Regions from separate parts of the Oceanobacillus picturae genome, predicted to be linked through region 4. Evidence: riboswitches for the same ligand, from Rfam matches in the RefSeq annotation. Region 4 holds a riboswitch; each other region holds the start of a gene.
The links. Region 4 has a riboswitch for S-adenosylmethionine ahead of BN988_RS12915 (5-methyltetrahydropteroyltriglutamate--homocysteine S-methyltransferase). Riboswitches for the same ligand answer to the same signal wherever they lie in the genome.
Positions count from the first base shown of each region.

Region 1 (8,021 bases), on a different contig from region 4:
AATAAGGATATGATTTCCATATGTAAGGCTCCCTCCAAAACTCTGCTCACGGTCTAAAACGGATCATTTATATAATATAGCACATCTTTCCATATACCGTCATATGGGTACCATGCACCTTTCCCATCTTATATATTTACCCTCAGAGCTTGAAGATTATGCCAGGAAAAAATGACAAGCAAATAATGCCCAGTTTTTAAAAAAAAGAAGAAGCCGAGAAAAAACCCTCACAGAGTGCTCTGCAAGGGTTAGGCCTTCTATATTTTACTTAGTGCCTGTTCCAAATCATACCAAATATCTTCCCATGCCTCTAATCCCGCTGAAAGCCTTATAAGCTGATCAGTTATCCCCATCTCCATACGAGTGTTTTCTGGGATAACCGCATGTGTCATGGTTGCCGGATGCTCAATTAATGTCTCCGCATCCCCTAAGCTTACCGCAATTTTTATAAAAGTGAGATGGTTAAGCAATGTTTGTGCGTCCTTTTTTGAACCATTAATCTCAAATGAGAGAACCCCGCCTCCGCGTCTCATCTGTTTATCAAAATGCTGTTCCTTCATTTGGGCACTAAATGGATAATAAACAGCCGAGATCTTGGGGTGGTTCTCTAGCATACTTGCAATCTTTTCTGCATTATCACAATGCCGGTCCATTCGGATAGGTAATGTTTTCATACCCCGAAGGAGCAACCATGCATCAAACGGAGAAATAATGCCTCCAATATCTTTCTGTGTTGTCATGGAAACGGAATCAAGAAACGCTTTCTTGCCCACTACTAGACCTGCTATCACATCACCATGCCCACCAATATACTTGGTAGCACTATGAACTACGATGTCACAGCCAAGTTCAAGTGGTCGCTGTAAATAGGGGGTTGAAAATGTATTGTCAACCACCACAGGAATATTATACTCCTTTGCTATATCTGCAACCATTTTAAGATTAATTAACCGGATCGTCGGATTAATTGGTGTTTCGACATAAATACATGCTGTTTCTGGTTTTATTTTTTCTCGGATACTCTCTTCTGTATCCATTAAGGAAAAGTCATGGCTTATCTGGTACTTCTCTTGTAGCATAGTTAAAAGGCCGTAGGTACAGCCATAGAGCCCTGAAGAACATAGAATATGATCGTTTGCTTTTGTTAGAGCAATTAGCACTGAAGACACAGCAGCCATGCCTGAAGCAAAAGCAAGACCACGTTCAGCCTGCTCTAATGAAGCCATTCTCTCTTCTAGAATCTTTACAGTCGGATTTCCTAGCCGAGAATAAATGTAGCCCTCTTCCTCCCCTGCAAAACGCCTTTCTCCTTGTTCTGCGGTAGCAAATGTGAATGTGGAGGTCTGGAAAATAGGTGGTGTCAGACTCCCCAGCATATCCTTTGCGTCATAGCCCTGGTGGATAACTGCTGTTTCGATATGTTGATTGTCTTTCTTCACAAAGATCCCCCCTGAAATGATTTCTTATTCTACTACTATCTTATTCTATTAGTACTCTTTTTGAAAGCGTTTTCTTATAACTGCAAACATGCTTTTTGCTTTTTAGATCAGACTCTTTTAAAATGGAGTTTATTTGATAAAAGAAGTTTAGGACTTACTACAGTTACACGTGGGGGACAAATTTGTATAGAAAAGAAGGGTTGGCATGAATGGAAAACAGGAACAAACAGGCATTCTACTAACTGCAGGGGCATATTTACTCTGGGGTTTTCTACCGATCTACTGGAAGGCAGTGAATCATGTATCTGCCGGTGAAATTCTCGCACACAGAATAGTATGGTCGTTCGTATTCATGCTAGTACTCATTGCCTTGCTAGGTAAGTGGTCCACCGTAATCAAGGAATGCAAAGCAATCCTGACCAACAAAAAGCAATTAATTGCTGTGATTTTTGCATCCATTATGATTACACTCAACTGGCTGACCTTCATTTGGGCTGTGAATAGCGACCATGTTCTTCAAGCAAGCCTTGGCTATTATATTAATCCATTAATTAGTATATTACTCGGTATTCTCGTGTTAAAAGAAACCCTGACCAAAAGACAGCTGGTTTCCTTTATTCTTGCAGGGGCAGGCGTTCTATATTTAACAGTTAGCTATGGAGTTTTCCCTTGGGTATCCTTATTGCTCGCTATGAGCTTTGGTCTATACGGATTATTTAAAAAGAGATTAGATGTAGGAGCCTTTGCTAGCTTAACAATTGAAACAATGTTTATTACACCAATAGCTATCCTTTACTTACTGATTATCCCGGAAAATATTTTTCAGACTAATACTTTCTTTACGTCCTCCACCATGCTACTCATTGGTGCAGGAATCGTGACAGCAGTTCCGTTACTATTGTTTGCAGGCGGAGCAAGAAGAATTCCGCTAGCTATGATTGGGTTTCTCCAATACATTGCTCCGACCATTATGCTAATTCTCGGTGTGTTTGTATATAATGAAACCTTTACTACTGCTCATCTAATCGCATTTTCTCTTATCTGGATAGCCCTCATCAACTATATGTTATCAACTTATTTCCCTTTTCATAAAAGGGCGAGAGAATAGACCGCATGTCACTTAACAAGAGGTTCTTGCCTCTTGTTTTTTTACTATACAATTATTTTCAGTAAACGGTTGACAACCGCGTATAATTGGTTTTATAATGTGAATAATTTAAAAATTAAATCTCTTATCAAGAGTGGTGGAGGGAATAGGCCCTGCGAAGCCCAGCAACCTGAAAGCAAACCTTGTTTGCTTCCGATGGTGCTAAATCCTACAGATCATCTTGGATCTGGAAGATAAGAGGAGGAACGTGAATAATACGCCCTCTTCTTAGGAAGAGGGCTTTTTATATTCTCCCCTCCTCCCCCAGACCGGTTAAACTGCAAACTGCAGTCTTACATCAAAAAGCTGTTGACTGGCAGGCCATAATCTTAAAGGAGGAATTTACATGTCATCATTTACTAACCAGCAGGATGAAACAACGTTACTTCACGGAGGACAGGTGCCTGATCCGTCTACCGGAGCAAGAGCTGTTCCCATTTATCAAACAACTTCTTATGTGTTCAATAATACGGAGCATGCACAAAATCTATTTGGTTTATCAGAAGCAGGAAACATCTATTCTCGGATTGGGAATCCGACGGTTGATGTATTTGAACAACGAATTGCCCAACTGGAAGATGGCGTTGCAGCTGTAGCTACATCTTCGGGTATGGCAGCAATATCCTTTGCAATATTAAACATCGCCGGGTCTGGAGATGAAATTATTGCAGACAGCAATTTGTATGGTGGCACCTACAACTTATTTGCTCACACGTTGCCGCGCTATGGAATAGCTGTGAAATTTGTAGATGGGAGCAATCTTGAAGAAATCAAAAATGCTATAACTGACAAGACAAAGGCTATTTTCGGGGAAACCATTACCAACCCCAGTCTTAATATTTTTGATGTAGAGGCTGTCTCAACCATCGCCCATCAGCATGGTATCCCGCTCATTATTGATAACACATTTGCACCATACTTAACCAAACCACTTACTTGGGGAGCGGATGTCGTTGTCCATTCCGCTACAAAATGGATCGGTGGACACGGAACAACAATTGGTGGCGTTGTGGTTGACGGTGGCCGCTTTAATTGGAACAATTCGAGATTTAAAGGTTTTACTGAGCCTCAGGAAAGCTATAACGGATTACGTTTTATTGATGTCGGGGCAGCCGCCTTTGCGACAAAATTACGGGTAGAGCTTTTACGTGATATTGGAGCTTGTTTAAGCCCACAAAGTGCCTTTCAGTTATTACAGGGACTGGAGACATTGCATTTACGAATAGAAAAACACACTAAAAATGCTCAAGAAATTGCTGCATACCTAGCCGATCACCCTGCTGTTGAATGGGTAAACTACCCAGGTCTACAAAATCATCCCTCTCACCAGCTAGCTAAAAAGTATTTGAAAGACGGATATGGTTCCATCATAACGTTTGGCATAAAAGGTGGCCGGGAAGCTGGTCGGAAACTGATTGATTCCATATCACTATGGTCACATGTAGCGAATGTGGGGGATGCGAAGTCGCTCATTATCCATCCAGCCTCGACTACCCACCAGCAGCTTAACCCAGAGGAGTTGAAAAGCTCCGGGGTGTCGGAAGAGTTAGTCCGATTATCTATCGGGTTAGAAGCTACTTCTGATCTGCTAAGCACGTTAGATGAGGCGATCAATCAGGCTGTTGGTAAAACAACGAACCAAAAACCTTCGGAAAAAGATGCAATAGAATGGCTGGTCAGATCTCCATTCGACCGAAGTGATGGGACAGTAAGACAAAAAGCAATCGCAGTTTACACTGAAGAAAACAATAGAGAAGTGAATAAAGCAATTGAACAGCTTAAAGCACTCGGATTCCTTGTTCCAACAATCCAGCAGGAAATCAACGGAGAAGAGAATCGTTTTACTCAGTTAGCAGATGTACCTTATCAAGTAGACGCTGTCTATGTAGATCACAACGTCCTTCCATCTGACACTTTAGAACAATTCATAAATAAGCAAAGCAGTATCTTATGGATACGATATCCAGAGGGCCATACACAGCTTATCGAAAATGCTGAGGCAACCGGGATTACAGTTGTCTCAGGAACCGCCCCCTACGATGAATTCGTCCGCTTACGGGGAGGGCTTCCTGAGAGTGTGATTGCAGGAGTGTGAGAATGGAACTTTCCCGGGAGGTTATCTTGTGATGAATGAATCAACCAAAGGCCTACTCTTCAAGGGTAAGGAGGATGTTTTATGACTAATTCCCAGAGGACGGTCCCTACTATTGGGAACATCTCCATCGGACCACTCCTCCTCACTTCTGGGGAGCTGCTTGAGGAGGTTTCTCTCCGTTATGAGATTTCCGGACCAGAGGGTGCTCCTTTTATTCTTGTATGCCACGCCTTAACAGGGAACCAGCATACAATTGGAAATGATAAAAATTCCGGCTGGTGGAGTGGTCTTATTGGCGAGAATAGGTATGTTGATACAGACGCCTATCAAGTTCTCACCTTTAATGTACTTGGTGGTTGTCATGGCTCCACAGGCCCAACCACTATTCATAACAAAACCAATGAGCCCTACCGAAGTCATTTCCCTGACATCACGGTTAGGGATATGGTCCATGCTCAACATAAGGCATTGACAATAATGGGTATCCACCACCTGGCAGCCGTTATGGGTGGATCACTCGGAGGTATGCAGGTAATGGAATGGGGACTCCTCTATCCAGATAGAATGGATAAACTCATCGTTCTTGCTTCTACTCCAGTGTTTACAGACTACGGGATTGCTTACAACCATATTGCTGAAACATCCATCAAACAGGATCCCGCCTGGAAAAATGGCCAGTATGAAACGAACCATTCATTAAAAGGATTGGAAATTGCTCGAATGATTGGCATGGTCACCTATAGAAGTGCTACCTTGTTCAATCTGCGTTTTGATCGAAAAGGTACTCAACTTAAATATGACGTTAGTAGTTATTTAGATCACCAGGGAAAAAAATTGACAGAGAGGTTTGATGCGAACAGTTATTTGACGTTGCTCCGTGCAATGAACAATCATGATATTGGAAAGGACAGAGGTGGTTGGGAGGTTGCCGCAAGAAGTATGAAGCCTCCCCTGCTTGCAATCAGCTACGATAGGGATTTGATTTTTGAGCCCTCCCTCATGAAACAGTTCGTAAGCGAAGTGGCAAACGGAAGTTACTTTCACGTAGATACAGAGTTTGGCCATGATGGTTTTCTAACAGAATTCAACAAATGGGGACATGTGGTCGAACACTTCCTAAACAATTAATATAATAGCTTACAGAAAAACAGGTTTATCCTTCTGCAAAATGGGGGAAAATAAACTTAACCCCTTTTCTTTCACATATCGCCTTCTAAAAGGCGATTTTTCTTTGATGTTAAAAGAAAAGCGAAGAGCGCACGAAAAGCGACGTACGAACTGCGCCTGGCCATGCCAGGTGGCTCCATGTTGCCACGCAAAGTGGCGGTTTTAATGGAGCATTCCCCGCCGGAGGAGATAAAGAAAACATGCCCCTGCAAAAGGGGTATGTCGGCGTTGGCCGACAAGGCCGTTTTTAGTCGACCTACCTAAATTACAGGGAGCCGATGTTGCCTCTCACCCTCCGGGTATAAGGGCGACTAGGCCTCTGGTTAGCACCAGTCGGCAAGTCTTCTTTATTGTACGGAGGCGAAGGAAGTTGCGCTAGTCGCTGGGAACTCGGAGCTAGTCGAGGCAAAAGTGGAGAGTTTCTTATTCAGCCCCTATAATCAAAAGAAATCGGCAGAGAGCCGATTTCTTTTTTGTGTTGACGGAGTTGAAATTTTGGGGTTCCAAGTATAAGAAAAACGCACACATTCGCTAAAGGATGAGCGAATGCGAGTTTTTCTAATATGCTTTGTCTAGCGTGTTAAGAGCCCTGTCACGGCAAATTCCCACCAATTGGTTTCCTTCGGGTTCACGAGCTGTTTCCAGGGATGCTTCCAAGCCTTCAGAGGTGTTATAAACACAGCTTTATCACGTAGCTGTCCTTCTGGGCCATCTGCCACCCATTCTCCAATCGCAGCGCCTTCTTTTATCTCTTGCATATTATTCATATGGATTCCTGTTACTACTGTTTGTTCTTGTAACTTCCCATCTACGGTCATTTTCCATACCTTGTTTTGATAAATTTTTTCTTCAAATAGCGTAGCAGCCCCTTCTGCTGATTCCGTTGTGATAACGAGATTCGCATGATATCCAGGCAATAAATCGACTATCGCTTCGCTCTCCTCTGTTTCGTCCGTAGTATCATCTTCTACTAAGGAAGGGTCTTCAAATGTCACACGTAGTGGATAAATACTTTCCCCTTCCACAGAAGCTTCTTCTTTTGGTGAATCACTAACCTCTGCTACCGTGCCTTCGAGTAGGGCAGCTACTTCTGACACTTCCACCCTTACTGGGAACCCCTGCTCTATCAATGGTCTAACTGTCTCTGAAAGTTCACCTTCTGCTTGTAAGACTGTACTTTCAATTGTTAAAAGAGGGTTGTCTAAAGCCTGAGATACTTCCTTTACCCTTCCTTCAAACGGACTTTCAACTGTTATTGTGTCTCCCGTTTCACGAAGCTCTGCGATCTGTGCTTCGACTAAGGCCAGCTCTGCGCCCTTTTGATCTAATTCATTTTGCTTTTCTGTAAGGTACTGCTCTTTCATTAAACTTGCTTCAATAGGATCCTGCGGGAACTCAACCCGAATCTCCTCGTCATTCACTTCAAATGACGGTGCCGACCCTGTATCTGTTTCTGGTATTTGATAGGCACTAATTGTGGTGATTGCTGTTTCTATTGCTGTTAATTGACTCTCCAGTTTTGCTGCTTCCTCTAGTAAATTTGCTTCGGTTTCATAATAATTATGTACACTATAGGTAAACAAGGGTTCTCCAACTAATACTTGAGCTCCCTCTTCTACCAGAAATTCATTGAAAGTTCCGCTCTCCTGATCAAAGTATATGCGGTTTTTCTCCATAGCCGCTAATACTCCTGGTGTACTTACTGTTTCCTCTAAATCTGACTGGAATACATCGGACCAGTCATGGACATATGCAATCCGATCAACTTTATTCTCTTTATCTAGAAAAACGAGTAAGAAATTGGTGGCGATGAAGAGTAGCACGACGAGCTGTATAAGACGCTTTTTTCTTTTTCTCATTGTCCAAACCACCTGTTAATCATGTATTGATCCATATAAGCGAGTAGAGCTGTCAGCAACCAAAAGAAGAAATGGAAAAGGAGGACATAACCCCACACCCATTGTTTTTTGATTTCTGTAAGATTTCGGATGTAACGCACTTGAAACCAAATAATCCATAATTGAAAGAGCGATATTGCCCCGAAAAAGTAAATAAGCCAAGGGATCTCTGTAAAGTAAGAAGCAATGATGCCAAACGAAACAGGCGATACATACCAATCAAGGCCATTAAAAACTGCCAAGGGAATCCAGATTGCCCGCTCTACCAACAATAC
Region 1 is NZ_CCAX010000004.1:204,267-212,287, forward strand. Features, by position in the region: gene cls (cardiolipin synthase) at 1-20, opposite strand, end outside; gene megL (methionine gamma-lyase) at 258-1,439, opposite strand; gene rarD (EamA family transporter RarD) at 1,645-2,547, shown strand; SAM riboswitch class I at 2,669-2,787, shown strand; gene BN988_RS17765 (PLP-dependent aspartate aminotransferase family protein) at 2,933-4,681, shown strand; gene metX (homoserine O-acetyltransferase MetX) at 4,763-5,809, shown strand; gene BN988_RS17775 (efflux RND transporter periplasmic adaptor subunit) at 6,421-7,707, opposite strand; gene BN988_RS17780 (hypothetical protein) at 7,704-8,021, opposite strand, start outside.
Region 1: another riboswitch for S-adenosylmethionine. It lies ahead of BN988_RS17765 (PLP-dependent aspartate aminotransferase family protein); the one in region 4 lies ahead of BN988_RS12915 (5-methyltetrahydropteroyltriglutamate--homocysteine S-methyltransferase).

Region 2 (8,021 bases), on a different contig from region 4:
TCGCGGGGATGTGGCACCTACTCGAATCGGGGAACGCGTAAACATTCAGGATTTATCTATGCTGCACCAAAGTCCTGGAATGCCTTTAGTTATTGAAGATGATGTAACAGTGGGGCATCAGGTCACCCTACACTCTGCAATCGTTAGAGAAAAAGCATTAATTGGAATGGGATCCATCATTCTGGATGGTGCAGAAATTGGTACAGGTGCATTTATCGGTGCTGGAAGCCTTGTCCCTCCAGGCAAGAAAATCCCCCCCAATACGCTAGCGCTTGGGAGACCTGCCAAAGTAATACGGAACTTAACGGAAGAGGACCTCGCAGAAATGGATCGAATTCGAAAATCATATGTGGAAAAAGGGAAATATTACAAAGCACATACCACCCTTTAGAGAAAGCAATCTAATGAAGGTATACATAAAGCCGAACGGATTTCGAAAAAATAGATGGTTCCCTAAAAGGTACCTCATCATTTCCGATGTCCGTTCGGCTTTTATACTTGATCTTTTTCTACTTATTCTCCATCAATGCTTTTAATTCTACAACTTTATCTGTCTTTTCCCAAGGGAAGAGGATATCTGTTCTTCCGAAATGACCATATGCTGCCGTGTTCTTAAAGATAGGTTTCTGTAGATCAAGCATACGGATAATTCCAGCTGGACGTAAATCAAACAGTTTGCGTATTGCATGCACTAACGCTTCTTCAGACACTTTTCCTGTTCCGAATGTGTTTACTGCAATTGAAACAGGTTCAGCTACACCAATAGCATAGGCTAGTTGTACCTCACAAGTCTTGGCAAGTTCTGCAGCTACTATGTTTTTCGCAACATAACGTGCAGCATAAGCAGCGGATCGATCCACTTTCGTTGAATCCTTCCCACTAAATGCTCCACCACCATGACGAGCATATCCCCCATACGTGTCCACAATTATTTTTCTACCAGTTAACCCAGCATCTCCTTGTGGTCCACCAATTACAAAACGGCCTGTTGGGTTAATAAAATACTTCGTTGCTTCATCCAAAAGATTCTCTGGTACGACTGGACGAATAACATGTTCAATTAAATCCTTCTCGATTTGCTCTGTTGTAATATCTTGATGATGCTGTGTAGAAATAACAATCGTATCTACCTTTACTGGTTGATCTTGTTCATCATATTCAACAGTTACCTGCGTTTTCCCATCTGGACGCAAGTAATCTAATACCTTTTCTTTTCTTACATCAGCCAAACGCTTCGCCAATTTGTGTGCAAGTGAAATAGGTAATGGCATGAGTTCCTCCGTTTCGTCGCAAGCAAAACCAAACATAAGTCCTTGGTCCCCTGCTCCAATAGAAGCAATCTCTTCATCACTCATTTTTCCTTGGCGTGACTCTAGTGCCTCGTCAACACCTCCGGCAATATCAGCAGATTGTTCATCAATTGCAGTCAATACGGCACATGTATCTGCATCAAAGCCATACTTTGCACGTGTATACCCAATTTCTTTAATCGTTTTTCTTACAATAGCCGGAATGTCTACATACGTACTTGTAGAAATCTCCCCCGCTACGAGCACCAAACCTGTTGTAACGGTTGTTTCACAAGCAACACGCGCATATGGGTCCTTCTTTAAAATTTCATCTAGAATTGCATCTGAAATTTGATCAGATATTTTATCAGGATGCCCTTCTGTTACCGATTCTGAAGTAAATAAACGACGATTAGCAGCCATAGTGCTTAATCCTCCTTTTGGTTTCTGTTACGGATCTCTGTTCATCAAGTTTTGCTATTTCATAACAAAGGTTTTTATTACAAGAAAAGCGCAGAACGCCCGTTTAGAAACGTAGTGACTGGAGTAACTCAACTGAGATAAAGGAATTACGGTAAGCTTGCGAACCGATAATGACTTATCGTAGGGAGAGTAGCGAAGTTGCATAGTTTCTGGGCGATCGGAGCTAGACATCTTTGCAATTTTTTTATAAAAAAAGCCCTTCCTTCAGTAATGAGGAAAGGATTATCAGCCTTTCGCTCTTATTGTTCAAGGAAATTTCCTTGCACCAGGTTAGCACCTTTTCACCGATGTGATGGTTGCTGGGTTTCATCGGGGCTGTCCCTCCACCTACTCTGAATAAGAGAGTATCCGCTCGAAATTTAGCTTATCGAATGAGAACTGACATGTCAACTATTTTTGGTTCGTAACAAGGTTTGCGAAAATTTCATATGATTAGATTAGATATTTAGTATGGACTATTTAGTCAAATGTGTTATACTAATAATCACATTAAAGCAACGTAATACAACACATTACCAAAGGTAGGTGCAGTGAAGTGAAAATGGTAGAAAAAAATCCGTGTACTGAATTAGAGCAGCATACTCCAATCCTGGAGAATGAATCTGTCCCACGACTTATCGAGATAATCTTAGCAAAAATGGAAGCAGTTCTAACTTCCACAGGTGCGATTAGAGCTACCACTGGTAAATATACCGGCCGCTCTCCAAAAGACAAATTTATTGTTCGTGACGCAGTTAGTGAGACTAAGATCGATTGGGGTCAAGTCAACCAATCAATTGATGAGGATGCATTTGAAAAATTATACAAAAAAACAACGGAATACTTGAAAAAGCAGAAAGAAATATATAGATTTAAAGGATTTGCTGGGGCAGATGAAGGCTCTCGCCTGCCGATCCAAGTAGTTTCCGAATATGCTTGGCACAGCTTGTTTGCAAGGCAGCTTTTCATTACACCAACAGAGGAAGAGCTCGCCAACCACCAAGCAGAATTCACTGTCCTATCTGCACCGGGGTGTTTTGCAGATCCTAATACTGAAAGTACTAATTCGGAAACGTTTGTTGTTATTTCGTTTAAAAAGCGAGTCATTCTAATTGGGGGAACAGAATATGCGGGCGAAATAAAGAAATCAATTTTTTCCGTGATGAATTATCTGTTACCACAACGAGATATTCTTCCCATGCATTGTTCTGCCAATGTTGGAGATGAGGGAGATGTCGCTTTGTTTTTTGGGTTATCTGGAACAGGCAAAACAACCCTATCCGCTGACCCTGACAGAAAATTAGTCGGGGATGATGAACATGGATGGAGTAATAATGGTATATTCAATATAGAGGGCGGTTGTTATGCTAAATGCATTAATCTCTCAGAAGAAAAAGAACCACAAATATATAATGCCATACGATTTGGTTCCGTTTTGGAAAATGTCATGCTTGATTGTGAGAATGATACACCAGACTATTCCAATACGTTCCTAACGGAAAACACACGGGCTGCTTATCCTATTGAACATATGGAAAACGTTATGGTCCCAAGTATTGCAGGCCATCCAAATACCATTATCTTTCTAACTGCAGATGCCTCTGGGACCCTGCCGCCGATTAGTAAATTAACGAATGAACAGGCGATGTATCACTTTCTCAGTGGTTACACGAGCAAACTTGCTGGAACTGAACGAGGAGTGACTAAACCCCAAGCAACATTCTCGGCCTGCTTTGGTTCTCCATTCTTGCCGCTCCCCCCTTCTGTCTATGCAGAAATGCTTGGCGAAAAGATTGAGGAGCATTCGGCGACTGTATTCTTGATAAATACTGGCTGGACTGGCGGCTCATACGGTAATGGTGGCGAACGTATTAAATTATCCTACACAAGAGCAATGGTATATGCAGCGCTGAAAGGCGAATTAAATAAAACAAAAACTATTCTTGATGAAATATTCGGATTAGAGATTCCATACCATGTTCCAGGTGTACCTGAGCAGCTCTTAGTTCCTGCCAATACATGGGCAAACATTGCAGATTATCAAAAAGCAGCGGAGGAACTTGCAATGAAGTTCCACAGAAATTTTGAAAAGTTCACAGAAGCTAGTAATGCGATTAAGCAAGCTGGACCTAATTACCGAAATAACATGTAACTATTATTTTTATGAAAGATTTTTATATGATTTTTTCAGCGGCCTCAAAAAAGAGGCCGTTTTTTTATGCACATAAGTCTTAGGCCTTCACACATTTTAGGCGAACGCATAAAATGTTTTTGACATACCTATCTACTTAAACTAAGGGGGGTCAAATAAAATGAAAAAGTTAATTAAAATGACGCTGATAGTAGCTTTATTGCCACTCATTTTGCTCGGATGCAACCAAAGCAGCACTTCCTCCATAAAGCTTACTGAAGTAACTCGGTCCTTGTTTTATGCACCACAATACGTCGCGTTGGAAAAGGGTTATTTTGAAGAGGAAGGGTTGGATGTAGAACTACAGACGACATGGGGCGGCGATAAAACCATGACGGCACTTCTTTCCGACGGAGCTGATATTGCATTGGTCGGTTCGGAAACATCCATTTATGTATACGCACAAAACTCAAAGGACCCGGTAATCAACTTTGCTCAGTTAACACAGACAGATGGCACATTTCTTGTGGCGAAAGAACCAAAACCTGACTTCGTGTGGGAAGATTTAAAGGGTAGTACATTTTTAGGGCAACGAAAAGGCGGTATGCCTCAAATGGTTGGTGAATTTGTGCTAAAGAATCATGGCATTGATCCCAAAAATGATTTAGATCTTCAGCAGAACATTGATTTTGCTAACATACCTGGTGCCTTCGTTTCAGGAGATGCAGAGTATGTTCAATTATTTGAACCGACAGCAAGCACATTCGAAAAAGAAGGCAATGGACATATTGTAGCCTCTTTTGGAGAAGAATCCGGTAATGTACCATACACCGTCTTTATGACCAAGCAAAGCTACCTTGATGAAAATGAGGAAGAAGTACAAAAATTCACTCGTGCTGTTTACAAAGCACAGCAGTGGGTTGAAGAAAATAGCGCAGAGGAAATTGCCAGTGTTATAAAGCCTTATTTCGAGGATACAGAACTTGATTTATTAGCATCCTCTATTGAGAGATACAAGGGGCAGCAATCTTTTGCTACAAATCCAATACTTGATAAAGAAGAATGGGATAACTTGAAAGCTATTATGGAGGAAGCAGGAGAACTTCCAGCTGATATTCCATATGAAGATCTAGTAAACACAACCATTGCAGAAGAAATTATCAATGATTAGGGAGGATGGTCAAATGTCATTTCTCACATTAGATCATGTAACCCACCATTATTTTTCAGCAAGTAGTTATACGAAAGCTTTAAAGGATATCTCTCTTTCCATTAAACAAGGGGAATTCGTCGCGTTACTTGGTCCTAGCGGTTGCGGAAAATCAACGCTTCTTTCCATTATAGCAGGAATTGTAGAGCATACTTCAGGGCATGTTTTTCTCGAGAACACGCCAATAAAGCCGACGGATAAAGCTATTGGTTATATGCTCCAACAAGATTACTTGTTTCCTTGGAAGACTATTCTTGAAAATGTGATGATTGGCCCTAAGATACACCGCAGTACTGACCCAGCAATTCGTACGAAAGCGGAAATGTTGTTAAAACAAGTAGGACTTACTGGCATTTCAGACGATTACCCAGGTTCGTTATCAGGTGGGATGCGCCAACGAGTCGCACTCGTAAGAACATTACTTAACGACCCGAAAATCTTACTTCTTGATGAACCTTTTTCTGCACTAGATTATCAAACTAAACTTAAGCTTGAAGACCTTGTGTCTACTACTTTAAAAGCGTTCAACAAAACAGCTATCCTTGTAACACACGATATTGGAGAAGCAATTGCTATGGCGGACAGAATCTTTGTGATGGAAGCCAATCCTGGAATGATTTCAAAAGTATTTGAAGTTCCGATCGAACTACGACAGGAAGCTCCTTTTACTGTACGCAAACACCCTAAATATCAAATGCTATTTGATAAAGTATGGGAGGAACTGGAAGATAAAGAAGGGAACCCTGCAGAATGAAAGGTGGTGAGAGAAGAGAATGGCGCCCGAAACAAATACAGATAATCAGTTATTTCAACGGCATAAATATAAATTAAAAAGAGAAAAGAGAATTGTTATCACATGGCAGCTGCTCCTATTACTTGCTTTTATCGGATTTTGGGAGTTTGCCAGCAGATTCTATTGGATTGATCCATTGCTCTTCAGTTCTCCTTCAGAAGTTATCCATGTTCTTTTCTCTAATATTGCAGATGGCTCCATGGTAAAACATATTCAGATAACCTTATTTGAAACGATTGCCGGGTTTATTATAGGCACACTTGTCGGTATATTATTTGCGAGTGTTTTATGGTCTTCTAAAAGGTTTTCTAAAATTATGGATCCATACCTTGTTATTATGAATGCCATGCCCAAAGTTGCTTTGGGACCGATTTTAATCGTTGCACTTGGTACGGGTTATGTTTCCATTATTGCGATGGGAGCACTCATTTCAGTTATCATCACGACATTAGTTATTTATAACGCCTTCAATGAGGTAGACCCCAATTATGAAAAAGTATTGAAAAGCTTTGGAGCAACACGGTGGCAGCAATTTAAAGAAGCGATATTTCCCGCCACCCTTCCTGCTATGATCTCGACGTTGAAAGTAAATGTAGGTCTTTCCTGGGTTGGTGTAATTGTAGGGGAATTTCTTGTCGCAAAACAAGGCTTGGGATATTTAATTATTTATGGCTTTCAAGTTTTTGATTTCTCACTTGTTCTTTCAAGTCTCGTACTTATTGCTATCTTTGCGGCAATTATGTATAAGGTCGTGGAAAAATTAGAGGGATGGCTCATAAAGTGAAACCTAATGAAAAAAAGCGCAAGCGCCCGTTTAGAAACGTAGCGAGTGGAGCGAATCAACTGAGATAAAGGAATCATGCCCCTGCAAAAGGGTATGTCGGCGTTGGCCGGCAAGGACGTTTTTAGTCGACCGACCTTAATTGAGGAACCGATGATGACTTTCACCACAAGGGTATAAGTGCGACTAGGCCTCTGGTCTTCACCAGTCGGCAAGTCTTCTTTTCACCCTCGGGTATAAGTGCGACTAGGCCTCTGGTCTTCACCAGTCGGCAAGTCTTCTTTATCGTAGGGCGATTATGTGAAGTCGCCTAGTATCTGGGTGCTGGAGCTAGACGTGGCTACTTCAGTTGTTTTGTTATCCACAGCTTACGAATTTTATAATTCCCTAGACAACAAAAAAATCGCCTATTATAAGATAGGCGATTTTTTTATAATGTAATGTTTATGTATTCGATACAATGATACAAGACGTCATCTTTCATAATAAAACTGAATGCCTTACTTTGCCTTATATTGTTAGGCAAAGCGTCTAATAGCTTAGGGCCTTCTGTCTCATAATACGTTTTTCTGGGAAGCAAAGAATCTACTACCGCAAAATAAACATTTTTTGCAACATGCTCCCTTTTACCATAAACATAATACTGTCCAATATAGTGTAATTGCGTAATCAATCCACCTGTTTCTTCCATTACTTCTCGTTCAGCTGCCTGTTCGGCTGTTTCTCCCTCTTCAACCTTACCACCAGGGAACTCCAAACCTCTTTCTTTATGTTTAGTAAGCAACCATTTATCTTGATACTTGCAAATAACCCAGACATGCCTTGGATCATTTGAAAAAGGCTGGTTTTGAAAGGATAGCTTCACCTCATTATTGTAATAATCTTTGAATGTAAACATCGTTTCAACTACCTTCATTTACTATCTATAATAATCTTAAGAAATAGTGACATTTCCTATTTTCCATTGTTTGTCATAAACAAATTCGAATTCAATTGTGTACGCACCATGTAATGCTGTTTCATTTTGTTGTTTAACTTTAACAAGGTCATTATCTAATTGTACCATATCATATGGGTTTTCTGCTATAAACCAAGGAGGTGTCTCCGTTGGCAGAATATAGAGACCATCTGGTTTTTCCTCAAAATAAAAAGAAACATACGGTTCAACCATTTCTTCGACTGCAACCGATTCAAAAGCAGAAAGCAACTCGGCCTTTGAATCCATATTCTTTACCCTATATGATTCGTCTGCGTCCTGAACTAAAGTATTCATAAAAGCCTGCGTCAATTCCTTCACTTTTTCTTCCTTTAATTCAGGCTGTTGTGGAGACGTTTTAGATGTCTGTTGCTTATTT
Region 2 is NZ_CCAX010000001.1:1,410,977-1,418,997, forward strand. Features, by position in the region: gene BN988_RS07145 (gamma carbonic anhydrase) at 1-391, shown strand, start outside; gene metK (methionine adenosyltransferase) at 510-1,712, opposite strand; SAM riboswitch class I at 2,009-2,115, opposite strand; gene pckA (phosphoenolpyruvate carboxykinase (ATP)) at 2,314-3,903, shown strand; gene BN988_RS07160 (ABC transporter substrate-binding protein) at 4,064-5,053, shown strand; gene BN988_RS07165 (ABC transporter ATP-binding protein) at 5,067-5,846, shown strand; gene BN988_RS07170 (ABC transporter permease) at 5,866-6,669, shown strand; gene ytkD (RNA deprotection pyrophosphohydrolase) at 7,097-7,564, opposite strand; gene BN988_RS07180 (hypothetical protein) at 7,601-8,021, opposite strand, start outside.
Region 2: another riboswitch for S-adenosylmethionine. It lies ahead of metK (methionine adenosyltransferase); the one in region 4 lies ahead of BN988_RS12915 (5-methyltetrahydropteroyltriglutamate--homocysteine S-methyltransferase).

Region 3 (8,021 bases), on a different contig from region 4:
TTGAAGGCACAAATGAAATTAATCGTCTTCTTGTTCCAGGTACATTGTTGAAAAAAGCTATGAAAGGTGAGCTGCCATTATTGCAAAAGGCACAAAGTCTTCAGGAAGAACTCATGATGATGATGCCGGAAGAAGTAGGCGGTGAAACACTAGCCCAAGAAAAATATTTACTAAGAAATGCAAAAAAAATGGTATTGCTTGGTGCAGGACTTGCTGCACAGAAATACATGAAAAAGCTTGAAAAGGAACAAGAAATTCTTGTTAACCTTGCAGATATGACAGCAGAAGTGTACAACATGGAAGCGGCCATTTTGAGAACGGAAAAGGCAATAAATAAATCTGGCTTGGAAAAAAGTAATCTAAAACTGCAATATACACAGGTTTATGTTCAGGAGGCATTTAATCGTATTGAAGCAGACGCGAAAGAAACACTAATCGCTGTTGAAGAAGGAGATACGCTAAGAATGATGCTATCTTCATTAAGAAAGCTTACACGTCACACACCAACAAACGTTGTAGCTAAGAAAAGAGAAATTGCAGAGCAAATAATTGAGGAAGAAAAGTATATCGTTTAATCATAAATACCTTAAAGCCAAATGCATTCGAATTTTTACGAAGTATTCGAATGAGCGTTTGGCTTTTTGCTTTTAAAGATACACGTCTGTTTATGGTGTCATTTACTTATAGCTAGCATCTAACTCGTCATGTCTATTACATATTTGCTATAATAGAAGCAAATAAGTGAGTAGGGTGGTTAAGTCAATGGCACTGACGTTTTATTGGTACCCAAATTGCGGTACTTGCAAGAAAGCCAAAAAGTGGTTGGAAGAAAATCAGGTTGATTTCCATGCCGTTCATATTGTGGAAAATACACCGACTGAGCAAACAATTCTTGAACTAATTAAGAATAGTGGACTGCCAGCAAAGAAATTTTTTAACACAAGTGGTAAAAAATACCGAGAAGGAAATATTAAAGAGAAAATAGCGAATGCTTCCGATGAGGAAATGGCAGCTATTCTAGCAACAGATGGGATGCTTATAAAACGCCCGATTGCTACAGACGGTCAAAAGGTGACAGTCGGTTTCAAGGAAGAAGTTTATAATGAGACTTGGCGGTCAGAATAAATTTTTGACTAGAAAAATATGCGCAAATTGAGTTATAGTTAAGATGGATTACATAATGGAGGGATAACAATGAGCATACCAAAGGACTTATTATATTCTAAAGAACATGAATGGGTTAAAAGGGAAGACGGCAAACTACGTATTGGGATTACCGATTTTGCTCAGGATGAACTGGGAGACATCGTATTTGTTGAGTTACCTGAAGTTGGAGACGAATTGGAACTTAACGAACCATTCGGTAGTGTAGAATCTGTAAAAACAGTTTCTGAATTATATGCGCCAGTTAGTGGAAAAGTAGTAGAAGTAAATGCAGATTTAGAAGACAGCCCTGAGTTCGTTAATGAATCCCCATATGAGAAAGCATGGATGGTCGTAATTGAGCCATCTGAACAAGCGCAATTAGATGAACTTCTGAACGCTGAGGCATATGAGGCAGTGCTTAACGATGAAGAATAAAGAATAAAAAAGGGAGGCTAACGTGCATCTTTATAAAAGTTGTATAGTTAGCCTTCTTTTCTTCATATACTCTTATTAGGAAATGATTTTAGAAAAAACATTTTGCTTGATTTTCGAGGAGAGCTATGTAACCATGTCACATGAAAATGAGAAAATAATCATTGTAGAGGGTTTAACAGATAAACGACAAGTTAAAAAGGTTATTACAGATGAAGTAACAATTGTTTGTACCAATGGAACACTTGGAGTGGAACGTCTAGATGAATTACTTGAAACTTATGAGCTTGACTATAAGGACGTGTATATTTTAGTGGACGAAGACTATTCAGGCATAAAGTTACGTAAACAGTTGGCGAGAGAGCTCCCACATGCAGAACATATATATGTCAGCAGTGAATATCGGGAGGTCGCGACAACACCTGAACAAGCGCTTGCAACAGCGCTGGTAAGTAAACGGATAGCGGTTAACCCTCTATTTTTATTATGAGGCAGATTGGTTAGGTGATTTTTTGCAAGAATTAACAACGAAACAACTAAATGATGGCGATTATTTGCTTTATATTTATACTCCTTTTTGTGGTACCTGTGCGCTTGCAAGAACCATGCTAGAAAAAATTGAACAAGTGCACAAGGAAACCATTTTCTATGAAATGAATGCATCCCTTTATCCAGAGTTTATGATCGAGAACCAGGTGGAAAGCGTACCTTGTCTTCTCATTATGAAAGATCATCAGATAAAGGAGAAGGTTTATGCCTTTCAATCCATTCCTAACATTTACGGCTATTTGATGGAGTATAAACCAGAACTTTTTGTTAAAAATTAATCTTAAATTATTTATTGACACAGTAAAAGCAGCATGATAGTATAATTCTTATCGAATTTAAGTGGATAAAAAAATAGACTCTTATCTTGAGCGGTGGAGGGACTGGCCCTGTGAAACCGCGGCAACCTTCAACTATTTTAATAGTTGAAAGGTGCCAATTCCTGCAAAGTGAAAACTTTGACAGATGAGAGAACGTGAAGACGACTTACTACGTCATTCTGTTCTTTCAGAATGGCGTTTTTTGTGCTATTTGGGCATACTATTGCCGAGGTTTACTAAGGAGGATTAACGTGATATCAATTGAAGGTTTGAGTAAGGTATTTACTTCAAACAAAAGCAGCGTAACTGCAGTAGAAAGTTTAGATTTAAACATAAATGATGGCGATATATTTGGTGTTATTGGTTACAGTGGTGCTGGAAAAAGTACATTTGTCCGTTTGCTCAATAGGCTTGAAGAGCCCACGGGCGGTAGCATTAAGATTAACAATGAAGATATCACTGCAATGACTGCCCGCCAGCTACGCATAGCAAGACAGGATATTGGCATGATTTTCCAGCATTTTAACCTGCTTTGGTCGAGAACGGTGGAGGATAATATTGCGTTTCCGTTGGAGATTTCCGGTGTTGCTAAATTGGACAGGCAAAAGCGTGTTCAAGAGCTCATCGATCTTGTTGGGCTATCAGGGAAAGAGAAGGCATACCCTTCTCAATTAAGTGGTGGACAGAAGCAACGTGTTGGAATAGCGAGAGCTCTAGCTAACAATCCAAAAGTATTGCTTTGTGATGAGGCAACATCTGCACTAGATCCGGAGACAACGAATTCCATTCTGGATTTACTGGTAGATATTAATAAGCAGTTTGGTTTAACGATTATATTAATAACCCATGAAATGCATGTTATTCGTAAAATATGTAATCATGTTGCCGTCATGGAGAGTGGAAAAGTAGTAGAACAAGGCGACGTAATGGATGTTTTTCTCCATCCTCGTCAGCATGTAACCAAGAAGTTTGTGGAACAGGTAATGGGCAACGGTGAGGAAGATGAAAATATTCGTGACATTACAGAAGCCTATACGGAAGGAAAAATTGTTCGACTTCATTTTATTGGTGAAACAACCAATCAGGCGCTTATTAGCCAGCTTGCTAAGAAGTATGAAGTCGAGATCAATATTCTGCAAGGGAAAATTACGCAGACACAAGCTGGGGCGTATGGAACTCTAATCGTACAAATTGCAGGAAATGAATTGGATGAAGCGGTTCGATATATTAAAGAAAAATCCTCTGTGGAAATGGAGGTGATTCAAAATGCTAAATGATTTATTTCAGAGCATTAAAATAGAAGATTTAATTGAAGCAACAAAAGAAACTTTCTATATGACGATTACTGCTTTAATTGGAACGTTTATACTTGGGATTATACTCGGTTTACTTCTCTATCTGACTTCTAAAGATGGAATTTGGAAAAATAAAAGCTTCCATTTTGTTGTATCAGCACTGGTGAACGTTTTTCGTGCCATTCCTTTTATCATTTTAATTTTCTTGTTATTCCCGTTCACTAATTTCCTAATTGGGACAATACGTGGTCCAGAGGCCGCATTACCCGCACTTATCATTGGTTCTGCACCATTTTATGGAAGACTAGTTGAAATCGCCCTTCGTGAAGTGGATCGAGGCGTCGTGGAAGCGGCTAAGGCAATGGGGGCAAAAACCAGAACAATTATCTTTAAAGTGCTACTTCCAGAATCCATGCCGGCGTTAATATCTGGTATTACAGTAACAGCTATTGCACTTATTGGTTATACAGCGATGGCTGGAGCAATTGGAGCTGGAGGATTGGGGAGCTATGCATACTATTCGGGCTTTATGCGCCGGGACTTTGATATCGTGTTCCTATGTACCGTACTCATTGTGGTCATTGTATTTATCTTCCAATTTATTGGAGATATTATAGCAACAAAACTAGATAAACGATAAAACAGAAGAAGGAGTTAATTAAAAATGAAAAAAATTCTAATCCTAGTATCATTATTGGCTGTTCTTGCGTTAGCCGCTTGTGGCGGAGGGGATGAGTCTTCATCTGAAGGTGATAACAATACAATTAAGGTAGGTGCTTCTAGTATTCCGCATGCTGAGATCTTGGAAGAAGCAAAGCCACTACTTGAAGAGGAAGGCATCACATTAGAGGTAGAACCATACGAAGACTATGTTCTTCCAAACGATGATTTAGCAAATGGCGAAATTGATGCAAATTACTTTCAACATATTCCATACTTAGAGCAAACCATCGCTGATACTGGATATGAGTTAACGGAAATTGGTGGTATTCATATCGAGCCAATTGGTGTTTATTCCAAAGATATTCCGAGTGTAGATGATATCCCGGAAGGCACTGAAGTTATAATGAGTAATTCCGTACCTGACCATGGACGAATTCTTTCATTGTTTGAAGCAAAAGGATTAATTACCCTTGATGAAAATGTGGACAAAGAAACGGCAACAGTAGATGATATTGTGGAGAATCCTAAGAAGCTTGAATTCTCACCAGATTATAACGCAGAGTTACTTCCAGAATACTATAATTCAGAAGAAAATGTACTTGTTGTCATTAACACGAACTTTGCTATTCAAGCGGGTCTAAATCCACTTGATGATTCGCTTTTTGTGGAAGGTGAAGAATCTCCTTATGTAAATGTCATTGCGGTAAGGGAAGAGGATAAGGACAACGAAGCACTAAATAAGCTTGTTGATGTACTTCATTCAGAAGAGATACAGAACTATATATTGGAAGAATATGAAGGTGCCGTTGTCCCAGTGGGCGGAAAAGAATAAAAAAATACAAATCTTGAGGATGTGCGTGTAAACAGCAGTTATCTAAAAGAACTTTTGGAAGGGCATAGTAGAATTTCTCAAATGAACAAATATAGAAGTAAAACCCTCAAAAGGGGTTTATAACTGAATTGTTCAGGGTACCGTATTGTGATACATTTATTCATGTACACAAAACGAAAGGATGGTTCACTATTAATAGTGGAATAAGCATGAACTATACTCCAGAAATGGAAAAGGGCATGCAACAAGCACATAAAGTGCCTTACGCTGAGTATGAGAGAAAATTGGAAACTCGTCTAGAAGTAGAGAAAAGCCGTCAAAAGGAATATGAAAAAAGCAAAGCGCTCATAAATAATTTGGATAAAATGTAGAAGGATTAGACCCTCATGAAAATGAGGGTCTATTTTTGTAAAGATGCAGAATCTCCAATGATTTGACGTTATTCCAAGTAGACTTGCAATCAGCCATTTTTGTGTATTAAAATGAGTGAGAAAAGTTATGGACTGGATAACTTAAAAAAGTTGATAATAAATTTGAAATGCTTTAAGATTGTAATGAGAATAAATTGAGAATGGATATTGAATCCGTTTGAAAATAAGAAAAAAATAGTAGTTGGAGGTATCGTTATGGCTGGATCTACGTTAGAAATCAAGAATCTTCATGTATCAATTGAAGGCAAAGAGATATTAAAGGGTGTTGACCTTACTATAAAAGGTGGAGAATTCCACGCAGTGATGGGACCAAACGGAACAGGTAAATCGACATTGGCATCAGCTGTTATGGGACATCCTAAGTATGAAGTGACAGAAGGAAGCATCTTGCTTGATGGTGAAGATGTATTAGAAATGGAAGTAGATGAACGTGCACGTGCAGGTCTTTTCCTTGCAATGCAGTACCCAAGTGAAATCAGTGGTGTAACAACTTCAGATTTCCTGCGCTCTTCTATGAACGCACGTCGTGAAGAAGGAGATGAAGTTTCTTTAATGAAATTTATTAAAGAAATGGATAGTGCCCTTGATTATCTTGAAATTGATAAAAACATGGCACAGCGTTATCTAAATGAAGGATTCTCAGGTGGAGAGAAAAAGCGTAACGAAATCCTTCAATTAATGCTACTAAAACCAGAAATTGCTATTTTGGATGAAATTGACTCAGGTTTAGATATTGATGCACTTAAGATCGTATCCAAAGGAATTAACAAGCTTCGTGATGAAAACTTTGGTTGCCTGATTATTACGCATTACCAACGCTTGTTGAACTACATTACACCAGACCATGTACACGTTATGATGCAAGGCCGTGTTGTTAAATCCGGTGGACCTGAACTAGCGCAACGCTTAGAAGCAGAAGGTTACGAATGGATTAAAGAAGAACTTGGTATCGAAGACGAAACAGTTGGTCAAAACGCGTAATAGTTAGGAGGGATACTATGTCTGTTGAAACAAAGCTGCCATATGACAAAGAATATATTAATCAGTTTTCTAAGGATAACAATGAACCGGAATGGATGAATTCTCTACGTCTTCAAGCTTTAGGGCAAATTGAGACGCTTGAATTGCCAAAACCTGATAAAACAAAAATCGGTAAGTGGAATTTCAGTCGTTTCAAGCACTTAGCAGAAGGTGAAAAAATTTCATCCTTAAAAGAATTGCCTGAAGCATTAGAAGGCTTTTTAGATGAAGAGAATATTCCGGAGAATCTTTTAATACAGCGAAATCACTCAGTTGCTTATGCAACACTGAGTGAAGAATTAAAGGAACAGGGTGTCATCTTTACAGATATTTTTACAGCTCTTCAAGAACATGAAGATCTTGTAAGAAGGTATTACATGAAGGACGCTGTTTCGGTTGATGAACATCGTTTAACAGCACTACATGCTGCATTAATGAATGGTGGAATTTTCGTTTACGTTCCTAAAAACGTAGAAGTAAAAGTACCACTACAAGTTATCTTCTGGCAAGAGGATCCAGAAGCAGCATTGTTTAATCATGTGCTGGTCGTTGCCGATGAAAACAGTTCACTAACTTATGTAGAAAACTACATTTCTTATAATGAAACAGAAGAAACACTAGCAAATGTTGTAACAGAGGTTATTGCTCAAAATAATGCGAAGATCTCTTTTGGAGCAGTAGACAACTTTGCAGCAGGAACTACTGTATATAACAACCGTCGTGGTGTTGCTTACCGTGACGCAACGATTGATTGGGCCCTTGGCCAGATGAATGATGGAAATACAGTGTCTGAAAACATCACGCACCTTGTTGGAGATAATTCACTATCCAATGCGAAGACAGTTTCTGTTGGACGCGGAAAACAAACACAGAATTTCACAGCGAAGATTGTGCATTTCGGTAAAAACTCTGAAGGCTATATTCTACAGCATGGTGTTATGAAGGATAGTGCTACTTCCATCTTTAACGGAATTGGAAAAATTGAACACGGTGCTTCTAAGTCGAATGCGGAGCAAGAGTCTCGCGTATTAATGTTAAGTGAAAAAGCTCGTGGAGATGCGAATCCAATTTTGCTAATTGATGAAGATGATGTAACAGCAGGTCATGCTGCATCTGTTGGTCGTGTTGATCCATTACAATTGTATTATCTTATGAGCCGTGGTATTACCCAGGCTGAAGCAGAACGTCTTGTTATTCATGGCTTCTTAGCGCCTGTTGTAAACCAGTTGCCAATTGAATCTGTTAAAAATCAATTGACTGAGGTTATTGAAAGGAAGGTATACTAATGGATCTACATGCCATTAGGCAGGAATTCCCGATTTTAGATCAGGAAGTG
Region 3 is NZ_CCAX010000001.1:1,521,475-1,529,495, reverse strand. Features, by position in the region: gene BN988_RS07830 (acyl-CoA dehydrogenase family protein) at 1-575, shown strand, start outside; gene BN988_RS07825 (arsenate reductase family protein) at 763-1,125, shown strand; gene gcvH (glycine cleavage system protein GcvH) at 1,195-1,581, shown strand; gene BN988_RS07815 (toprim domain-containing protein) at 1,715-2,068, shown strand; gene BN988_RS07810 (thioredoxin family protein) at 2,091-2,405, shown strand; SAM riboswitch class I at 2,484-2,596, shown strand; gene BN988_RS07805 (methionine ABC transporter ATP-binding protein) at 2,696-3,721, shown strand; gene BN988_RS07800 (methionine ABC transporter permease) at 3,711-4,379, shown strand; gene BN988_RS07795 (MetQ/NlpA family ABC transporter substrate-binding protein) at 4,404-5,234, shown strand; gene BN988_RS19075 (hypothetical protein) at 5,444-5,605, shown strand; gene sufC (Fe-S cluster assembly ATPase SufC) at 5,861-6,646, shown strand; gene sufD (Fe-S cluster assembly protein SufD) at 6,664-7,971, shown strand; gene BN988_RS07775 (cysteine desulfurase) at 7,971-8,021, shown strand, end outside.
Region 3: another riboswitch for S-adenosylmethionine. It lies ahead of BN988_RS07805 (methionine ABC transporter ATP-binding protein); the one in region 4 lies ahead of BN988_RS12915 (5-methyltetrahydropteroyltriglutamate--homocysteine S-methyltransferase).

Region 4 (8,021 bases):
TTATCAACTTGAATGGAACCATCGCTTATGGCCATCTCATTATCTGCATGAAGTGCATCATCACCGGTAGACAACGTGATTTCACCACCTGCAACTACCATATCGTTATTACTGTGCAGTGTGTCGTCATTTGCATCTATTGTAAGGCTTCCCCCAACAATATCTAGTTTGTTCTCTGCTTTAATCCCTTTTGTGCTTGTTGTATCGTCTTCTTCTGTTTCTTCCGTTTCTTCTGTGTTATCTTGCTCTTGTTCCCTTTCTTGTGCTTGCTCAGGTGGTTGTCTGTTTTCGAATCCGCCCATCTCTCCTTGTTCTGGCGGCTCCTCTCCTTCAGCGAAATCTGGTTTTCCCTGTGGCATGTTCCCTTCTGAAAACTCCTGGCCATTAGGCATTGTTCCTTGCCCCTGACCACCAAATCCTCCTCCAAACTCGGTAGTTGGCTCTATCGTTTCCGGGCTGCCTCCTCCGGCAGTAATAGTATATTCACCGTCCACAATGGTTACAGTATTTTCCGATTGTATACCATCGCTTCCAGCATCAATGGTTAAGGAGCCACTTTCCAGTACCATATTGGCTTTATTTTCATCTGTATCATTAGAACTTTTCACTCCATCCCCACCAGCATCAATCGTAATGAATACATCATTCATTGCAAACAAATCACGCCCTACGATACCATCATCCTCTGCTGTAACCTCGATGGTAGCTTCTATTATTTTCAGGTCGTCTTTCCCTGTAATACCATCCTTATAATTACCATTCACAATTAAAGTTCCTGTCCCATTAATTGTTAAGTCATCCTTACTGTATATAGCCGCTTTTGGTTCATCTGTCTCTTCTTCATATACATATTCGGATGGATCTGTAATCGTGTTGCTCGTCCCTTCCTCAACAGAAATCACGGCTTTATCAGCCTGTTTGATAAAGATCGGAGCAGTTGATGTAGATTCTAATGAAACACCGTTAAGAATTAAACGAACGGTCCCTTCATCTTCAGCATCCACGATAACCTGGCTGTCTGTCGAACTTCCTTCTAAAACATAAGTTCCAGAGGTGTGAATTTCTACCGTATTGTTATTAATTAGGACACTATTATTATCTTCTATGTCAATGGATTGTTCATTAAAAGTTATGGTTGTGGCATCCTGCTCATCCCATTCGGTATACGTATCCTCTGTATCATAACTAACTAGTGATTGCACAGACTCTACTATTGCTACATTTTCATTCGATTTGCTACAGCCTGTAATCATAATAGCCATTCCTATAAGAAAAGGAAGGATAACCCTTCCTTTAATTAACCCTCTTCTCATGAGATCCCTCCTCTATTACGCAGTGAAATTACCATCATAGCTCAGCATCACTGCTGAACGGACACCATCAATTTGGGAAACAGTCGATGTTATTTGTGCATCGTTTTCTTTTACACGTATTTCATAGGTTACTTCTACTTCATCACCTTGCATGATTGATTTTGATTTCAGAACATATTTCTTCACTTTACTACTAATAATCTGCTCTACTTTCTCGCCAATATTATCTTTATCGAACTTCACAACTAATAAGTATGGATTTTCGACTCTAATCTTATTTGAGAATAATACAATTACGAATCCGATGGATACCGTACCTATTGCTGCTAATAAAATAAAACCTGCTCCGCTAAGGATCCCGGCAATAACAGACCAGAATAAGAACACTAAATCCATTGGATCTTTGATTGGTGTTCGGAAACGCACAATGGATAAGGCACCAACCATACCGAGTGATAACAGGACATTTTGACTAATCCCCATAATTACAAGTGCTGTCGCCATCGTCATTATCACGAGCGATATATTAAAGGTGTGTGAATAAATTACTCCTTTAAATGTTTTCTTGTAGATAGCGTAAATAAACAACCCGATTATGAACGCCATACCTAACCCTAATAATGAATCGGTAATAGAAAAAGATGCGGTATTCTCTATAAAACTAGATTTAAATATATCTGAAAAATTGGTTGAAGCAACTGTAAATAACATTTTTTTCTCTCCTCTTCTTAGCCATACATTCTGCTTAATTGGTATTTTGAATATGCTTCTTGTCTTGTATCTGATAACTGAAGCAAGTGTTTAATTACATCTGGTAAATAGTTATCATACTTCACTTCGAGAATGACGATATCTGCTTCTAATACATCCACCATCGGTAAATTGCTAGCGAACATGTTGGTGTTTTGCATGCTTGTCTGTATTTTCAAATCGAATGTGACCCGGACATTCCCATATGGGTATACATATGGCTCACGGATATAATCAACAACTGTCCTAGGCTTTAATTGATAGTACTGCATTTCAAAAAACAAATCTCTTATTAGTGAACGATCGTCTTCTTCCATCCAGGCAATTTCTGACTTTCTAATTTTCTCGAATTCACGCTTTGTGATCTGGCATTTTGATTTAAAGGTAAGATTATTCCTTTTACTTTTTCTTTCCAGATTAATGACCTCATCACACTTGCCATATATCCTCACGCGATATTTATCCCGATTTAAATAACCTTCCTTTTTTTCCTGCAAAACTTTATTGTCAAAGTTATCAAAGTAAGTAGAGCGAATCATATACTTTCCATTTGGCCCGGCATGTGGATCGCTCCTCATAAAGTGAGCCAATTTTTTTCTTAACACCTGGTATTCTGCAAGCGAAATAGCATGTTTTAATTCCTGTCTTCCTACTAACATCTTCCTGACTCCTTCCTGGTACATTTGCAATGTTAAACCAGTTAAATGTCAGTAAGATGTCAAGTGAATTTTTATTTAATAGACGTTGAATTCAATTAACAATCTATAAAATTACTTCTAAAATAATGCCTTTCCTTTGGAGAAAGATAGAGAAGGACTGAAAGGAAAATAAAAAATAGCTGGTATGACTCCGGTTTAATACGGAGTTCACACCAGCCCACAAGCTGTCTTCATTGTTATTCTGCTCTTGTATTCTACATAGTCACCGTTACGATTACCCCATTCATGTTATCTCCTGTAATCATATACTCATGATCCACGGGTAACTCAATCTGCTGATTTTCTCCATATGGATAATATGTAATAAAGTACTCTTTCCCTTCAAAACTAGCATAAAGTTCTTTTTTATCTTTTACATAATCATTCCACCGGGTAATTGTAGTGGATTAGGACGAGATTACCTTTATGGATGTCGTCCTCTTGAATTGTTTTTACATCGCTTCATTTGATTTCCCAATAAAACCTACCTCTTATTCAAAATGCATTTATGGAATTCGGATAATAATTATTATCAACTCAAAACCCCTTTTGGTAATCATAACCATAAAGGGGTTTTTATCGCAATTATGCTACTTAATAGGGCATTTGTTTCCTTGTCGGTGGATAGATTAAAAAGCAGTACCTAGTAATCTTTAATTTTGCATTTCTTTCCGAAAAGCATATAAGAACAATAGTGAAATGAATATGGCCCCGCCTATGATATTTCCAATACTTGCAGGGATCAAATTAAGTAATATATATTCGTGCCAAGCATAGTTGTCAGATGTAAAGATTCCTAAACTGAAATAGCCCATATTTGCCGCACTGTGTTGGAAATTACCGGCGACAAACAAAATGACAGGTAGAGCTGTGCCAAAGATTTTTCCGACCACGTCTCTAGCCGCGGTTGTTAAGAATGTTGCCATGCCAATAAGCCAATTGGCAAGAATTCCTGACAACACTACTTGAAACCAGCCTACCCAGCCATTTTCGACAAATTTCATTTTGTGAGACAGTAGTGTTTCAATCTCTTTTGAGAATTCAGGTGTCAAGGAGTTCGACATAATGACTAATAGAGCAACAAACAACGCACCTACAAGGTTTCCAATATAGGCCACAGCCCAAAATTTCACAAATTTATGTTTTTGCCAATATGACCTTTGTAAATACGATGTTGGTAAAAGGACGTTTACTTCAGTAAACAATACAGATTGTGACATAAATACCATAAGATATCCTGCTGTAAAACCGAGACCCTGCAGAATATAAGTCAGCCCTTTCGCATCAACACCGATGGCAAGCAGTATAGAAAAAACAGCACCAAAGGTCATAAACGACCCTGCCTTTAAAGAGAGGACGAATCGAGAAGGTGTATTTGTATCAAGGTGTTCTTTTCCTTTATCACTAAACGATTGCATAATCTGAGTAGGAAATAAAAATTGTCTTTCTGGAATCTCTTGCGTATTACTTGTCTGATTTGACGATTCCTGATTACCATTATCCGCCATCAATATCCTCCTATTTGTATAAGTTCTATGTTGAAGCTTAGAGTTATGTAACCCACTACTTTAGTAGGTACCCGAATGATGAAGTGTTCAAGCTATTTTTGGAATGCCTTTATTTATAAATATCTTAAAACCTTCTTGACATTTTGATAATACCGCTGTAGTATATTGACTAATCAAAAAATTTCATATGATTTTTCTTATCCAGAGAGGTGGAGGGACTGGCCCATTGAAACCTCAGCAACAGACATTTGTACTGTGCTAATTCCAGAAGCGTTAAGCTTGGAGATAAGAAGAGAAAATTATTACGTATCCAACCCTCTTCTTATTTGTTAAGAAGGGGGTTTTTTGTTGGTTACATAAAATAGATTCGTTTATTACTAGTTTAATTGATTGGATTTATAAAAAATAAAACGAAAGTAGGGATTTAACATGTCAATTACCTTAACAAAAGCTCCTTTTAAAGCGGATCAAGTAGGAAGTTTATTAAGACCGAAAAGCATTCATCAAGCAAGAAAGGAATTTAAAGAAGGAAAAATTTCTGCAACACAATTGCGTGAGGTCGAAACCAAGGAAATTAAGCGTATTGTCGATAAGCAGATTGAAATTGGCTTGAATGCAGTGACAGATGGTGAGTTTAGACGCAGATTCTGGCACACTGATTTCTTAGAGCATCTAAATGGGATAGAAGGATATGTTCCAGACGTAGGCTATGTTTTTAATGGAAATGAGGAGACAGAAAGATATAATGTCCGAAATACAGGGAAGGTTTCCTTTAATCCCGATCACCCTTTCATTCAAGATTTCATTGAATTTAACGAAATTGTTGCTGGGCGTGCAGTTGCCAAACAAACAATCCCTAGCCCTAATCAACTCTTCAATCAAGGGATAATTAACGAAGACATTTACCCTGACATTGATGAATATGCCAATGATGTTATTCAAACATACCGTGATGCATTACACGCTTTTTATGAAGCTGGGGTTCGCTATCTACAGTTCGATGATGTTTATATTGCTGGCCTTTCATCACCGGATATTCCGTTTAACGAGGGCAAATATTCAAGGGAAAGACTAATTAATTTGGCATTACGCGTTGTTAATGAGGTATTGGATGGAAAACCAGATGATTTAGTTGTGACGACACACTTATGTCGTGGAAACTATCGTTCCAATTGGGCATTCGAAGGGAGTTACGACTTAATCGCATCTACTTTGTTTGCCAAAGAGAAAGTGGATGGATTCTTCTTGGAATATGATGATGAGCGTTCCGGTGATTTCAAACCGCTAAAACATATCCCTGCTGGCGGAGCCCAGGTTATTCTTGGTGTGATCACATCGAAAAATGGGGAGCTAGAGGACAAAGAAGCAATTAAAGCTCGGATTAAGGAGGCATCCCAATATGTTCCGCTCGATCAACTATGCTTAAGCACACAATGTGGATTCGCCTCAACCCACCACGGCAATAAATTAACGGAAGAAGACCAGTGGAATAAATTAAAATTTATTGTTGAGATCGGGAAAGAGATTTGGGGGTAAAGTGAAACTTCAATCAGTGGGGGGTTTTCATTCTTCTCCCACTGATTGTTAGTTGAACGAATCGGGTTGTTAGCGTCCGTTTACTCCCGCTTAAACATCTCCGTTTTACTATATGTTTTGAAGTGGGAGTCTTACGGACGGTTGCACTGCGATAAAAACTTCAAGAAGAGGAATGTAACAATTCCTCTCCCTTTTACATTTAGGCTAAGTTCAGTATGAGCAAAGCGTAAACGCGTTATAAGGATCTTTTTCCCTTGCTAAAAGTCCTTCATTTATTTGCTGAAAGGATCGATTACATGACAAAAAGACACATCGAGACACAACTGGTGCAGCTGGGTAATCATAGCGACAAAAAAACTGGTGCCGTAAACCCGCCAATTTATTTATCAACAGCTTACCAACACCAAGGGCTTAACATGACCACTGGGTACGACTACACCAGGACAAAAAATCCAACTCGATCCATTCTTGAGGAAGGGATTGCAAACTTGGAAGCAGGAGATAGCGGGTATGCCTGCAGTTCGGGAATGGCTGCCATTCAACTAGTCTTATCCCTTTTCCGCTCAGGAGATGAGATTATTGCGCCAGAGGATCTATATGGAGGAACCTATCGTTTACTTCAGCATTATGCCCATACCTATAATATCCGAACTACTTATGTCGCATTTAACAATTATGATGAAACGGAACAAGTAGTTACAGAGAATACCAAGGCGTTATTTATCGAAACGCCAACAAACCCATTAATGCAGAAAATTGATATTCAACAATATGCGACTCTTGCCAAGAAACACAACCTCTTATTAATAGTAGATAATACGTTCTTAACTCCTTATCTACAACGTCCACTGGAATTGGGTGCTGACATTGTTATCCACAGTGCAACCAAATACATTGGCGGACACAACGACGTACTAGCTGGCTTGGTTGTTGCAAACGGAACTACGATTTGTGAAAAATTGTCCGCGTTACATAATGCTTCTGGCGCTATCTTGTCTCCTTTTGATTCATGGTTATTGATCAGGGGTTTAAAAACCCTTGCTTTAAGAATGAGACAACATGAGGAAAATGCAAAGAAAGTTGCTGCGTATTTAGCAAATGAACCGTCGGTAACGGATGTACTTTACCCTGGTTATGGGGGGATGCTTTCTTTTCGCTTAAAAGAAAGTAAATGGATTGGAGCATTTTTGGAAAATCTGCAGTTAATCACCTTCGCCGAAAGTCTAGGAGGAATCGAAAGCTTTATAACCTATCCCGCCACACAAACTCACGCTGACATTCCAGTTGAAGAACGAACACGTCGAGGTATTTGTGATCGGTTGTTACGATTTTCAGTGGGGATTGAAGAAGCGGAAGATATTATTGGAGACCTGAGGCATGTGTTTTCAATATTGGAGGAGTAGATGTATCAAAAATTGATGAAGGTTCAACTTGATTGAGTTTAGTAATTGAGCCCCCTTAGGGCATAGCTTATATCTATCTGTCTAACTTGTGTAGCTTGTCTAGGGGGACGTTGAAACAAATGCTCTTCCCTTTACCCATATTTCTTCTGGTGTTCTTTTTTTAATTTTAGATAATCCTTGTCCTCTCGCGCTATCTTCCATTTCCGCTGAAAAATGGCGGCCGATTCCGCCTTCTCTGGGTCAATTTGTCTCTTGTTAATCTTGCCGTTGTCATCATATTTCTTCCCGCCTTTGTAATTCGTGTACCGGCGGGCTCGTGTATACCCCATTTGAAGAAATTTCCTTGCCATATCCATACCGATTAAATCTTCTTTATCCTTATAATCAAGAAACATTTGATAGATTTTATCGGAGGACTCTTTCGCAATCTCAGGTGTTTTGAACCGCCAATGCTTTAATATTTCACTCTTATAAGGCTCCACCAGCAGCACACCTTGTTCTCCCCTACCAACCCTGTACAGTTCGGGATTCTTGCGAAAATCTATATTATCGAAGTCCAAATCATAGTTGAAAGCCATATATGTCACCCTTTTTTAATAAAGGTGTACCCTTGGATATCTTTTTGTATGCATACACCATAATAATAAAGGCTCGATAGTTAAGACTCTGGACTAAGAACGATTTAACAGTCTAATAGATGAGGGGAATTTCCTCATTCCTTATTTTTCTACATTCTAAGTCAAATGTTTATAGCAAAACACTAATGACATTTCAAATGTGAAAAACAAAAGGCGCTAACTTGGAAGTTAGCGC
Region 4 is NZ_CCAX010000002.1:358,502-366,522, reverse strand. Features, by position in the region: gene BN988_RS12935 (carbohydrate-binding domain-containing protein) at 1-1,313, opposite strand, end outside; gene BN988_RS12930 (DUF4956 domain-containing protein) at 1,329-2,024, opposite strand; gene BN988_RS12925 (polyphosphate polymerase domain-containing protein) at 2,042-2,722, opposite strand; gene BN988_RS12920 (formate/nitrite transporter family protein) at 3,415-4,269, opposite strand; SAM riboswitch class I at 4,464-4,561, shown strand; gene BN988_RS12915 (5-methyltetrahydropteroyltriglutamate--homocysteine S-methyltransferase) at 4,699-5,805, shown strand; gene BN988_RS12910 (methionine biosynthesis PLP-dependent protein) at 6,102-7,208, shown strand; gene BN988_RS12905 (DUF4385 domain-containing protein) at 7,340-7,786, opposite strand.